Regions from separate parts of the Streptomyces sp. NPDC008238 genome, predicted to be linked through region 1. Evidence: riboswitches for the same ligand, from Rfam matches in the RefSeq annotation. Region 1 holds a riboswitch; the other holds the start of a gene.

The links. Region 1 has a riboswitch for thiamine pyrophosphate ahead of thiO (glycine oxidase ThiO). Riboswitches for the same ligand answer to the same signal wherever they lie in the genome.
Region 2: it holds a riboswitch for thiamine pyrophosphate, as region 1 does, so the genes downstream of both, ACFZAU_RS15510 (purine-cytosine permease family protein) here and thiO (glycine oxidase ThiO) in region 1, are expected to answer to the same signal.

Annotation. Positions count from the first base shown of each region.
Region 1 is NZ_JBIBGK010000006.1:36,510-42,107, reverse strand. It holds gene metF (methylenetetrahydrofolate reductase [NAD(P)H]) at 1-674, opposite strand, end outside; gene thiE (thiamine phosphate synthase) at 810-1,508, opposite strand; gene ACFZAU_RS16055 (Rv2175c family DNA-binding protein) at 1,573-1,938, opposite strand; gene ACFZAU_RS16050 (NAD(P)/FAD-dependent oxidoreductase) at 2,059-3,219, opposite strand; TPP riboswitch at 3,347-3,460, shown strand; gene thiO (glycine oxidase ThiO) at 3,456-4,604, shown strand; gene thiS (sulfur carrier protein ThiS) at 4,601-4,819, shown strand; gene ACFZAU_RS16035 (thiazole synthase) at 4,824-5,598, shown strand, end outside.
Region 2 is NZ_JBIBGK010000005.1:298,334-303,931, reverse strand. It holds gene ACFZAU_RS15520 (phosphodiester glycosidase family protein) at 1-1,145, shown strand, start outside; gene ACFZAU_RS15515 (C40 family peptidase) at 1,581-2,606, shown strand; TPP riboswitch at 2,856-2,948, shown strand; gene ACFZAU_RS15510 (purine-cytosine permease family protein) at 2,939-4,345, shown strand; gene thiM (hydroxyethylthiazole kinase) at 4,443-5,252, shown strand; gene thiE (thiamine phosphate synthase) at 5,255-5,598, shown strand, end outside.

The DNA of each region.
Region 1 (5,598 bases):
TTCGTGACCGGCATGATCTCGGGGATGATCGGGGTCTCGCAGCCCGCCTTCCCGACCCGGTCACGCAGGCGCAGGTAGTCCTCGGCGTTGAAGAACATCTGGGTGATGGCGTAGTCGGCGCCCGCCCGGCACTTCTCGACGAAGTGACGCGTATCACTTTCCCAGTCGGTCGAGCGCGGGTGCATCTCCGTGAAGGCGGCGACGCCCACGCAGAAGTCGCCCGACTCCTTGATGAGCCGCACCAGTTCGTAGGCGTGGTCGACGCCCTCCGGGTGCCGGAGCCACTCCCCCATGGGGTCGCCGGGCGGGTCGCCGCGCAGCGCGAGCATGTTGCGGATGCCCGCGTCCGCGTACTGGCCGATGACGTTGCGCAGCTCGGCGATGGAGTGGTTGACCGCGGTCAGGTGGGCCACCGGCGTCAGGGTGGTGTCGGACGCGATGCGCTCGGTCGCCCGGACCGTGCCCTCGCGGGACTGACCGCCCGCCCCGTAGGTGACGGAGACGAACGTCGGCCCCACCGCCTCGATGCGGCGGATGGCGTTCCACAGGGTCCGCTCGCCCTTCTCGGTCCTCGGCGCCATGAACTCGAAGGAGTACGAGCGCTCGCCGGAGGCCAGCAGCTCACGAATGGTGACCGCGTGATCGGTCCTGGTGGAGGCGGTTCCGAGGGCCATGCGCCTCAGGCTAACGGCGCGGGCAGGACCGTCCCAACAGGCGACGCCCGAATGTTCACCCCTTGGACTGCCGGCGCTCGCGGCACGAGACGGCCCGGTGGCCCCCGGTCCCGGCCGAACGGCCTGAGCCGCAGGTCAGTCCTGGTACGAGCGCACCCGCTTGGCCAGCTCGGCCGCCGCGGCGCCCGGGTCGGCCGCCTCGGTCACGGCCCGTACCACCACGATCCGGCGGGCCCCGGCGTCGAGCACCTGCTCCACGTTGGACAGGTCGATCCCGCCGATCGCGAACCACGGCCGGTCCGTGCCCAGGCCCGCCGCGTAGCGGACCAGGCCGAGGCCGGGGGCGGGCCGGCCGGGCTTGGTCGGAGTGGGCCACACCGGCCCGGTGCAGAAGTAGTCCGCACCGGGCTCCACGGCGGCCGCGGCCGCCTCGGCCTCGGAGTGGCAGGACCGCCCCACGACCACCTCGTCTCCGAGGATCGCGCGGGCGGCCGGCACGGGCAGGTCGCCCTGGCCCAGGTGCAGGACGTCCGCCCCGGCGGCGTGCGCCACGTCGGCCCGGTCGTTCACCGCGAGCAGCCTGCCGTGCCGTCCGCACTCCTCCGAGAGGGCCGCGAGGTACTCCAGCTCCTCGCGGGCCTCCAGGCCCTTGTCGCGCAGCTGGATGACGTCCACGCCGGAGGCCAGCACGGCGTCCGCGAACTCCGCGAACTCCGCCAGGCCTCCGTGGCGCTTGCGCGCGTCGGTGCAGAGGTAGACCCGGGCGTCGGCGAGCTGCGCCCTGATGCCGGCGCCCGTGCCGGTGCTCGTGCTCCTGCTCGTACGCGTGCTCATGCGGACGGGTCCCCCTCGGATGGCTGCGCGGTGGCGGTGGGTGTGGCGGTGGCGGGTCGTGCGGTCAGACGGCGAGCGCCTGGGCGCGGCGCTTCACCTCGGTGCCGCGGTTCTCGCGCAGCGCCTGGACGGGGGTGCCGGGCAGGCTCTCGTCCGGGGTGAACAGCCACTCCAGGGCCTCCGCGTCGCTGAACCCGTCGTCCTTGAGGACGGTGAGGGTGCCCGCGAGGCCCTTGACGATCTTCTCGTCGCCGATGAAGTCGGCGGGGATCATCAGCACCCGGTTGTCCCCGCGGCGCACGGCGATGAGCTGGCCTTCCTTGATGAACTGGCGGACCCGGGTCACCTCGACGCCGAGGCGTTCGGCGACGTCGGGGACGTACAGCCAGGAGGGGACGAGGGAGTCAATCTTTGCGTCGATCTCGGTCACAGGACAAGCGTGCCATCCCGGACCGACACCATGGAACCGCTCACGCCACTCGTTGCTCCGTCCTGACGGGTCCGCTACGCCCCGCCGACGCCGGCGGCCGCAGCCGGCGGCCCCCCGGGGTCAGACCACCGCGGCCCGGAGCTGGACCGCCGGGTCGGCCGCCAGGGCCTCGTCGAGGTGCGCGCCGCGGGCGATGAGCTTGCGGGCCTGCGCCAGGTCGCGGGGCCGCCCGACGGCGAACAGCGCGACCAGCTGCCCCTCGCGCAGCCACAGCACCGACCAGGCGGGGCCGTCCGGGTCGCCGCGCAGCAGCACGGGGTCGGAGTCGACGTGGTGCCCGGAGTACTGCACGAAGCGCCCGAACTGCTCCGACCAGAAGTAGGGGACGGGGTCGTAGGGCTCGTCACCGCCCAGGATGTTCGCGGCGGCCGTGCGGGGCCCCTGCACCGCGTTGTCCCAGTGGTGGATCAGCAGCCGCTCCCCGTACCGCGCCGACGGGAAGGAGGCGCAGTCACCGACGGCGTACACGTCCGGCACCGAGGTGCGCAGCCGGTCGTCGGCGAGGACCGAGCGGTCCGGCCCCAGGTCGACGCCGGAGCCGGCCAGCCAGCCGGTCGCGGGCCGGGCGCCGATCCCGACGACGACGGCCTCGGCGGCGAGCACGCTGCCGTCGGCGAGCCGTACGCTTCCGGGCTCGACGGCAGAGACGACCGCGCCGGTGCGCAGCTCGACGCCCTCCTCCGCGTACCAGCCGCGCATCCGCTCGGCGATGTCGGCGGGCAGCACCCCGGCGAGCGGCCGGTCGGCGGCCTCGACGACGGTCACCTCGCACCCGGCGTGGCGTGCCGCGGTGGCGAACTCGGCGCCGATCCAGCCCGCGCCGACCACCACGACCCGGTGCCGGTTTTCCAGCACCGGGCGCAGCGCGGTGGCGTCGTCCAGGGTGCGCAGCATGTACACGCCCGGCGTGCTCTCGCTGCCGGGGAGCATGACGGGTTCGGCGCCGCTGGCGAGGACGAGCTTGTCGTACGCGACCGGGCCCGCGTCGGTGAGGACCTGCCGCTCGTCGGGGCGCAGGCCGCTCGCCTGCCGCCCGAGCAGCAGTTCGACGCCGATGCCGGCGAAGTCGACGTCCAGGGCCGGGCCCTCCTCGGCGCCGAAGAGCACGCCCTTGGACAGCGGCGGCCGGTCGTAGGGGGCGTGCGGCTCCGCGCCGATCAGCGTGATGGTCCCGCCCCACCCCTGTTCGCGCAGGGACACGGCGGTCTGTACTCCGGCCATCCCGGCCCCGACGACGACGGCGCGCTGCTCGCTGCTGCTGGTCACGCGATCACCGTAACGCCGCGAGGGCGCCGCCCGCCGGTACCGGTGCCCTACTCGCCGCCGACGGCGCGTACTAAGGTGGGCCGGGAGAACTCGCGGGAGCCCGGCGCACCGGGCTGAGAGGGCGGCTGGAGCGGCCGCCGACCGTAAGAACCTGATCCGGGTCATGCCGGCGAAGGGAGGAGCGGGACATCATGCACCGTCATGACGTCGTCGTGGTCGGCGGCGGGATCATCGGACTGGTCACCGCGTGGCGGGCCCGTCAGCGCGGCCTGCGCACGGCGGTCGCGGACCCCGAACCGGGCGGCGGGGCCGCCCAGGTGGCCGCGGGGATGCTGGCCCCGGTCACCGAGGTGCAGTACGGGGAGCAGGCGCTGCTGGAGCTCAACCTCGCCGCGGCGCGCCGCTATCCGTCCTTCGTGGCCGAGCTGGAGGAGACCACGGGGCTCGACCTCGGGTACCGCACGTGCGGCACCCTCGCCGTCGCCCTCGACGCCGACGACCGCGCGCAACTGCGCGAACTCCACGCCTTCCAGCAGTCCTTGGGCCTCACCTCGGAGTGGCTGGGCGGCCGTGAGTGCCGCCGCCTGGAGCCGATGCTCGCCCCCGCCGTGCACGGCGGTCTGCGGGTCGACGGCGACCACCAGGTCGACCCGCGGCGGCTGGCCGCGGCGCTGGTGCGCGCCTGCGAGCTGTCCGGGGTGGCGTTCCACCGGTCGCGGGTGGCGCGGGTGGAGGTCACCAGCGACCGCGCGCACGGGGTCGTCCTGGAGGACGGCACGCGGGTCGCCGCGGGGCAGGTGGTGCTGGCCGCCGGGAGCCTCAGCGGGCGCGTCGAGGGGCTGCCCGCGCGGGTGCTGCCGCCCGTACGGCCGGTGAAGGGGCAGGTCCTGCGGCTGCGCGTGCCGCCGGCGTACGCGCCGTTCCTGTCGCGGACGGTACGGGCCGTGGTGCGCGGCGGCCACGTCTACCTGGTGCCGCGCGAGAACGGCGAGCTGGTCGTCGGCGCCACCAGCGAGGAGATGGGCTGGGACACCACGGTCACCGCCGGCGGGGTGTACGAACTGCTCCGCGACGCGCACGAGTTGCTGCCCGGCATCACCGAACTCCCGCTGACCGGGACGCAGGCGGGGCTGCGCCCCGGCACACCCGACAACGCCCCGCTGCTCGGCCGCGGCGCGCTGGACGGGCTGGTGCTCGCCACCGGCCACCACCGCAACGGCGTGCTGCTGACCCCGCTGACCGGCGACGTGATGGCCGAGGTCCTCACCGGCTCGGAGGTCCCCGCGCAGGCCCGGCCCTTCTCCCCCGACCGTTTCGCCCTCCAGGAGCAGCACGCATGACCGCGCCCGTCCTTCTGTCCGTCTCCGTCAACGGCGAGGCGCGCGAGGTCGCCGAGGGCGTCACCCTCGGCGGCCTCGTCGCGACCCTGACCGCGGCCCCGTCCGGGGTGGCGGCCGCGCTCAACGAGACCGTCGTCCCCCGCGCGCAGTGGCCGGCGACCCCGCTCCGCGACGGTGACCGCGTCGAGGTCCTCACCGCAGTCCAGGGAGGCTGAACCCATGGCCGACGACCCGCTGACCATCGGCGGCACCACCTTCGACTCCCGGCTGATCATGGGCACGGGCGGTGCGCCCAGCCTGGAGGTCATGGAGCAGGCGCTGCTCGCCTCCGGCACCGAGCTGACCACCGTCGCCATGCGGCGGCTCGACCCCACGGTCAAGGGCTCGGTGCTGTCCGTGCTCGCCCGGCACGGCATCCGCGTGCTGCCGAACACCGCCGGGTGCTACACGGCGGGCGAGGCGGTGCTCACCGCCCGCCTGGCACGGGAGGCGCTGGGCACGGACTGGGTGAAGCTGGAGGTGATCGCCGACGAGCGCACCCTGCTGCCGGACCCGGTGGAGCTGCTGGACGCTGCGGAGACCCTCGTGGACGACGGCTTCACCGTGCTGCCCTACACCAACGACGACCCGGTGCTCGCCCGGAAGCTGGAGGACGTGGGCTGCGCGGCGATCATGCCGCTGGGCTCGCCCATCGGGTCGGGTCTCGGCATCCGCAACCCGCACAACTTCGAGCTGATCGTCGAACGGGCGACCGTGCCGGTCGTCCTGGACGCGGGGGCCGGGACGGCCTCGGACGCGGCCCTGGCGATGGAGCTGGGGTGCGCGGCCGTCATGCTGGCCTCCGCCGTCACCCGGGCGAGGGAACCGGTGCTCATGGCGGAGGCCATGCGGCACGCCGTCGAGGCCGGACGCCTGGCGTACCGGGCGGGGCGCATCCCCCGCCGTCACCACGCGACCGCGTCCTCCCCGGGTGTGGGACTCGCCACGTTCGACC
Region 2 (5,598 bases), on a different contig from region 1:
CCGTCGGGCGGGTGCGGGTGGCGGACGGCGTGACGGTCGCGCCCGGCATCACCTACCAGTCCTTCTCGGTGACCGCGTCGCACGGCACGGTCACCGGACATGTGGTGACCTCCGACCTGCGCGACCGGCACGTCTCGGTGGGCCTGCTCTCACCGGGGAAGGTCGCGGCCCGCGCCAAGCTCTCGCAGCTCGTCGCGGCGCAGGGTGCGGTGGCCGGAATCAACGCCGACTTCTTCAACATCGACGAGACGCAGCACCCCGGCGTCCAGGCGACCGGTTCCGCGGTCGGGCCGGCGGTCTCGGACGGCGTGGCACTGAAGGCGGCCGTGCCGAACGGCCAGCGCTTCGGCCCCGGTCTGCCGCCCGGCACGTCGACCCGCGACGTCATCGGCGTGGGCTACGACCACAAGGCGCGGCTGGACGAGCTCACCCTCGACGGCACGGTCCGGGCCCGCAAGGGCAAGCGGTTCGACCTCGAGGGGCTGAACCAGTACGCCGTCGCGGAGGGCGGCATCGGGGCCTTCGACTCCCGGTGGGGCGAGGTGTCACGGCAGCGTGCCGTCTGCGGCACCGACACCCTGCGCGCCGGCGCGTGCACCACGGACGCCTACGAGGTGAGCGTGCGGGACGGCCGAGTGGTCTCGGGCTCCGACACCATCGGCGCCGGCGCCATCGAACCCGGCACGGTGGTCCTGGTCGGCCGTGAGGCCGGGGCCGCGGAGCTGCGTACGCTCCAGGTGGGCGAACGCGTCCGCGTCTCGGAGAAGTTGAGGAGCGCGAGCGGCAAGCGCCTGGAGTTCGCCGTCGGCGGCTACCCCGTCCTGCGTGACGGCGCGCCCCTGCCGGGCCTGGACGACAAGGCCGTGGCGACCAGGACCGGGGCCGCGATCGGCGACGGCGGCCGGCTGCTGCACCTGCTCGTGCTGGACGGAAGCGCCGAGGCGGGTGCCGGCCTGACGGTCGCCGAACTGGCGGGCGTATTCCAGGCCGTGGGCGCCGAGGACGGGGTCAACCTGGACGGCGGCGGCTCCTCCACCCTCGTGACCCGCGACGCCGTGTCCGGTGCGCCGGTCGTCCGGAACCACCCCACCGGCGGCGCCGAGCGCCCGGTCCCCGAAGGCATCGGGCTCTTCTCCCGCGCCTGACCCGGCCGCACCCGGGCGGCGGCCCCGCCGCCCGGGTGCGCGGGCCCGCGCCGGCCCCGGAAAAGCATCGCCAATTCATGCCGCGCCGAATACGGGGAATTCGCCTCTGAGTATTGGAATATGCGGCACGGGCGCCAAGCGGATTCGGCTGAAACCCGCCGGGATATGAGGCAACTTTTCGAGGTGTGACCTGCGCCACACGGGCGCGGAAGTGCCGGGACGGGTAAAGAAACGGTGCGTGGACTGCCTTTTCCCGTCAGGGGTTTGATTCACGCGCGTGGTGATGATTAAGGTCATTCACCGAACCTCCGCCCGGTCGATCATCCATTCCGGATGGCTGCGGAGTTCCCGCCGATCCGAAATGCCCTGCGTGTCATGGGAACGCAGTTCCCGGCGCGCGCGGCAGGCGGCTGGAGGAAGAAGGAGCTCGCGCCAGTGGCGTCCCACCGTCGTCCCAAGCAGGCCGGCCGCACACGTGTCACCGTGCTCACCGCGACCGCCGCCGCAGCCGTCGCCCTGTCCGCGCAGGCGGCCCAGGCCGCTCCCGCGAAGCCGTCCGTCAAGAGCGTCAAGGCGAAGGTGGACGGCCTCTACGAGCAGGCCGAGCAGGCGACCGAGAAGTTCAACGGCGCCAAGGAGAAGCAGGAGAGGCTGCAGAAGCAGGTCGAGGACGCCCAGGACGAGGTGGCCCGCCGCCAGGCCGAGCTCAACGACCTCCGGGACGACCTGGGTACCCTGGCCAGCGCGCAGTACCGCAGCGGCGGCATCGACCCGTCGCTCCAGCTCTTCCTCTCCTCCGACCCGGACACCTACCTCGACAAGGCGTCCGCCCTCGACCAGCTGAGCACCAGGCAGGCCGAGGCGCTCCGTCAGATCGCGGAGAAGAAGCGCACCCTGGACCAGCAGAAGGCGGAGGCGGCGAGCAAGCTCGGCGAGCTCGACGAGACCCGCACCGAACTGGGCAGCAAGAAGAAGGAAGTCCAGGCGAAGCTGGCCGAGGCGCGGCAGCTCCTCAACTCGCTGACCGCCGCCCAGCGCGCCTCCCTGGCCGCCGCCGACGGCCGCGCCGACCGCACCAACGAGCGCGTGGACCTCGGCAACGACACGCCCGCCTCCTCGCTGGCCGCCGCCGCCCTCGCCGCGGCGAAGACCAAGCTCGGCTCGCCGTACGTCTTCGGTGCGTCCGGTCCGGGCTCCTTCGACTGCTCCGGCCTCACCTCCTGGGCCTATGCCCAGGCCGGTACCTACATACCGCGGCCCTCCCAGGGGCAGGCCAACGCCGGCACGCGGCTGTCGATGAGCCAGCTGATGCCCGGCGACCTCGTGCTCTTCTACGGCGACCTGCACCACGTCGGCCTCTACGCGGGCAACGGCATGGTCCTGCACGCGCCGCGCACCGGCACGTTCGTGCGGTACGAGTCCATCAACAACATGCCGTTCCAGTTCGGCGTCCGCATCTGACCTGCGGACCGGGCCGCAACAGGCCCGTCCCAGCCGGGCACTGACGTCCCGTCAAATAATGGGCCCCGCCGAGCGGGGCGCGCCGGGTGGTCGTTCCCGCTCGGTGCCGGCCGCCACGCCACGACATCCCCCGCACACACGCCCGCCGGTCCGCGGCACCGACGGCTCCCGACGCCACCCGACGCACCCGCGAAGGCCGAGGTGGGGGCCGTCCCCGCGGGCCGGCGCCGTCGGGTTACCCTGTCCCTCGTACCGGACACGGGGTGCCCCACCGGGGCTGAGATCACACCCGTCGAACCTGAACCAGTTCGTACTGGCGGAGGGATGTCTCCATGCCATTGGCGCATGTTTCCGGCGGTCTGCCCGCAGACGGCCGGCCCACCGTGTTCGACGGCCGCATGCCGGCCGCCGCGGGCGATCTCCGGATCGAGGCACACGGCATACAGCCGGTGCCCGAGAGCAACCGCTACGGAGGGCCGGGGCGCCTGTTCACCGTGTGGTTCGCCCCCAACCTGACCATGACCGGCGTGTTCACCGGCACCATCGGCATCGCCCTGGGCCTGGACTTCGCCACCGCGCTCGCGGCCGTGGTGCTCGGCACCGTGATCGGCGCCGTGCCCACCGCCTACCTGGGCACCTGGGGGAGCCGGACCGGCGCCGGGCAGCTCCCGCTGGCCCGGCTCGCCTTCGGCCGGGCCGTCGCGGTGCCCGGCGTCCTGCAGTGGCTGTCCTCGGTCGCCTGGGACGCGCTGATCGGGCTCTTCGGCGGTGACGCGCTGGCCCGGCTGTGCGGTCTGCCCTTCTGGCTCGGGGTCCTGGTGATGATGGTCGCGCAGGGCGCCCTCGGAGTCCTGGGCTACGAGGCCATCCACCGGCTGCAGATCGTCATGACCTTCGTGCTCGCCGCGGCCTTCGCGCTGATCGCCTGGAAGCTGCTCGACGGCGTCGACCCCGTCGCCACCGGCTCGGCCCACGGGGCCGACCGGGGCGGCGCGTTCGTCCTGACCAGCACCATCGCGTTGAGCCTGACCCTGTCCTGGGCCCCGTACGCCAGCGACTTCAGCCGCTACCTGCCGCGGAACACCTCCCGCTCGCGCATGTTCTGGTTCACCCTGGCGGGCCTGGTGGTGTCCTTCGTGGCCGTCCAGGCGCTCGGACTGTGGGGCGCGTCCGTCCTGACCGACCAGACCGCCGCAGGCGTGGCCGAACTGCTGGGCGGTGGGCCGCTCGGGGCGTTCGGACTGCTCGCCGTCGCCCTGGCCGCGCTGTGCAGCAACGCCATGAACGACTACAGCGGATCCCTGGCCCTGCAGACGGTCGGTGTGCGCGTGCCGCGCCCGGCGGCGGCCGCCTTCGCCGCCGTGCTGGGTTTCCCCCTGGTGCTGTGGATGCACGCCGCCGACACCACCGCCCGCTTCCAGAACGTGCTGCTGTTCGTCGGCTACTGGATCCCCGGCTTCGTGGCCATCGTCGTCGTCGACTGGTTCGCCCGGGCCCGGGCACGCGGGGGCGCCGAGATCGACCTCGCCGCCGAGACCGGCCGGCCGCAGCCCGGCTGGCCCGCCGGGGTCGCTTTCGTGGCCGCCTTCGCCGCCGCCGTGCCGTTCATGGACACCACCCTGTACGTCGGCCCGGTGGCGGAGGCCCTGCACGGCGCCGACCTCTCGTACTACGTGGCGTTCCTCGTGGCCCTCGCGGTGTACACCCCGCTGCGTCTGCGCCACCGCCCGCGGCCCTGAGCCGCCGCGCCCGTGCCCCGGTCCGTCCGTGCCCCGGCCGTACGGCACCGGCCGCGGGCGACCGCACACACCGTCCGTCACCCGAGGAGCGAACCGCATGTCCCCGACCTCCGCCGATCACGCCGCCCTCGCCGCGCAGGCGCTCTCGCGCGTGCGGGACCACTCCCCACTCGTGCAGTGCCTGACCAACTCGGTGGTGACGGGGTTCACCGCCAACGTCCTGCTGGCGCTGGGCGCGGCACCGGCCATGGTCGACATCCCGGGGGAGGCCGGACCGTTCGCCGGGGTCGCCTCGGGGGTCCTGGTCAACCTCGGCACCCCGCACGCCGAGCAGCGCTCCGCCATGGTCGAGGCCGCCCGGGCCGCCACCGCGGCCGGCACTCCCTGGGTGCTCGACCCGGTGGCGGTCGGCGCGCTCCCGGTGCGCACCGCGCTGGCGCGCGAGCTCCTGGAACTGCGGCCGACGGTCGTACGGGGCAACGCCTCCGAGATCATCGCGCTGGTGGGGGCGGGCGGCGGCGGCCGCGGGGTGGACTCCTCCCACGGTGTCGAGGCGGCCGGGGAAGCGGCACGGGCACTGGCCGGCGCGACCGGCGCCGTGGTGGCCGTCTCCGGACCCGTGGACCTCGTCACCGACGGGACACGGGTGGCGCGTGTCGCCAACGGTGACGCGCTGCTCACCCGGGTGACGGGCGGGGGCTGCGCGCTGGGCGCCGTGATGGCCGCCTACGCGGCGGTGGACGACGACCGGTTCGCCTCGACGGTGGCGGCCGTCGCCGGGTACGCGGTCGCTGCCGAACTCGCCGCGAAGAAGGCCGCGGGGCCCGGCAGTTTCGCCGTGGAGTTCCTGGACGCGCTCGCCGCGTTGCGGGAGTCCGACGTCGCCGGGCGGGCGGCGGTGGCGTGACGGTGGCACCGGTCGATCTGTCGGTCTACCTGGTCACGGACGCGGCCCAGTGCCGGGCCCGGGGCCGCGGTGTGGCCGAGACCGTCGCCCGGGCGGTGGCGGGCGGCGTCACCGCGGTGCAGATCCGCGAGAAGCACGCCGACGGCGGTGACTTCCTGCGCACGGTCACGGAGGTGGCGGCGGTCCTCCCGCGGCGCGTGGCGCTGATCGTCAACGACCGCGTGGACGTGTTCCTGGCCGCCCGCGCCCGGGGCGTCCACGTGACGGGCGTCCACGTGGGACAGTCGGACCTGCCCCCGGCCGACGTACGCGAACTGATCGGCCCGGACGCCGTTCTGGGCCTGAG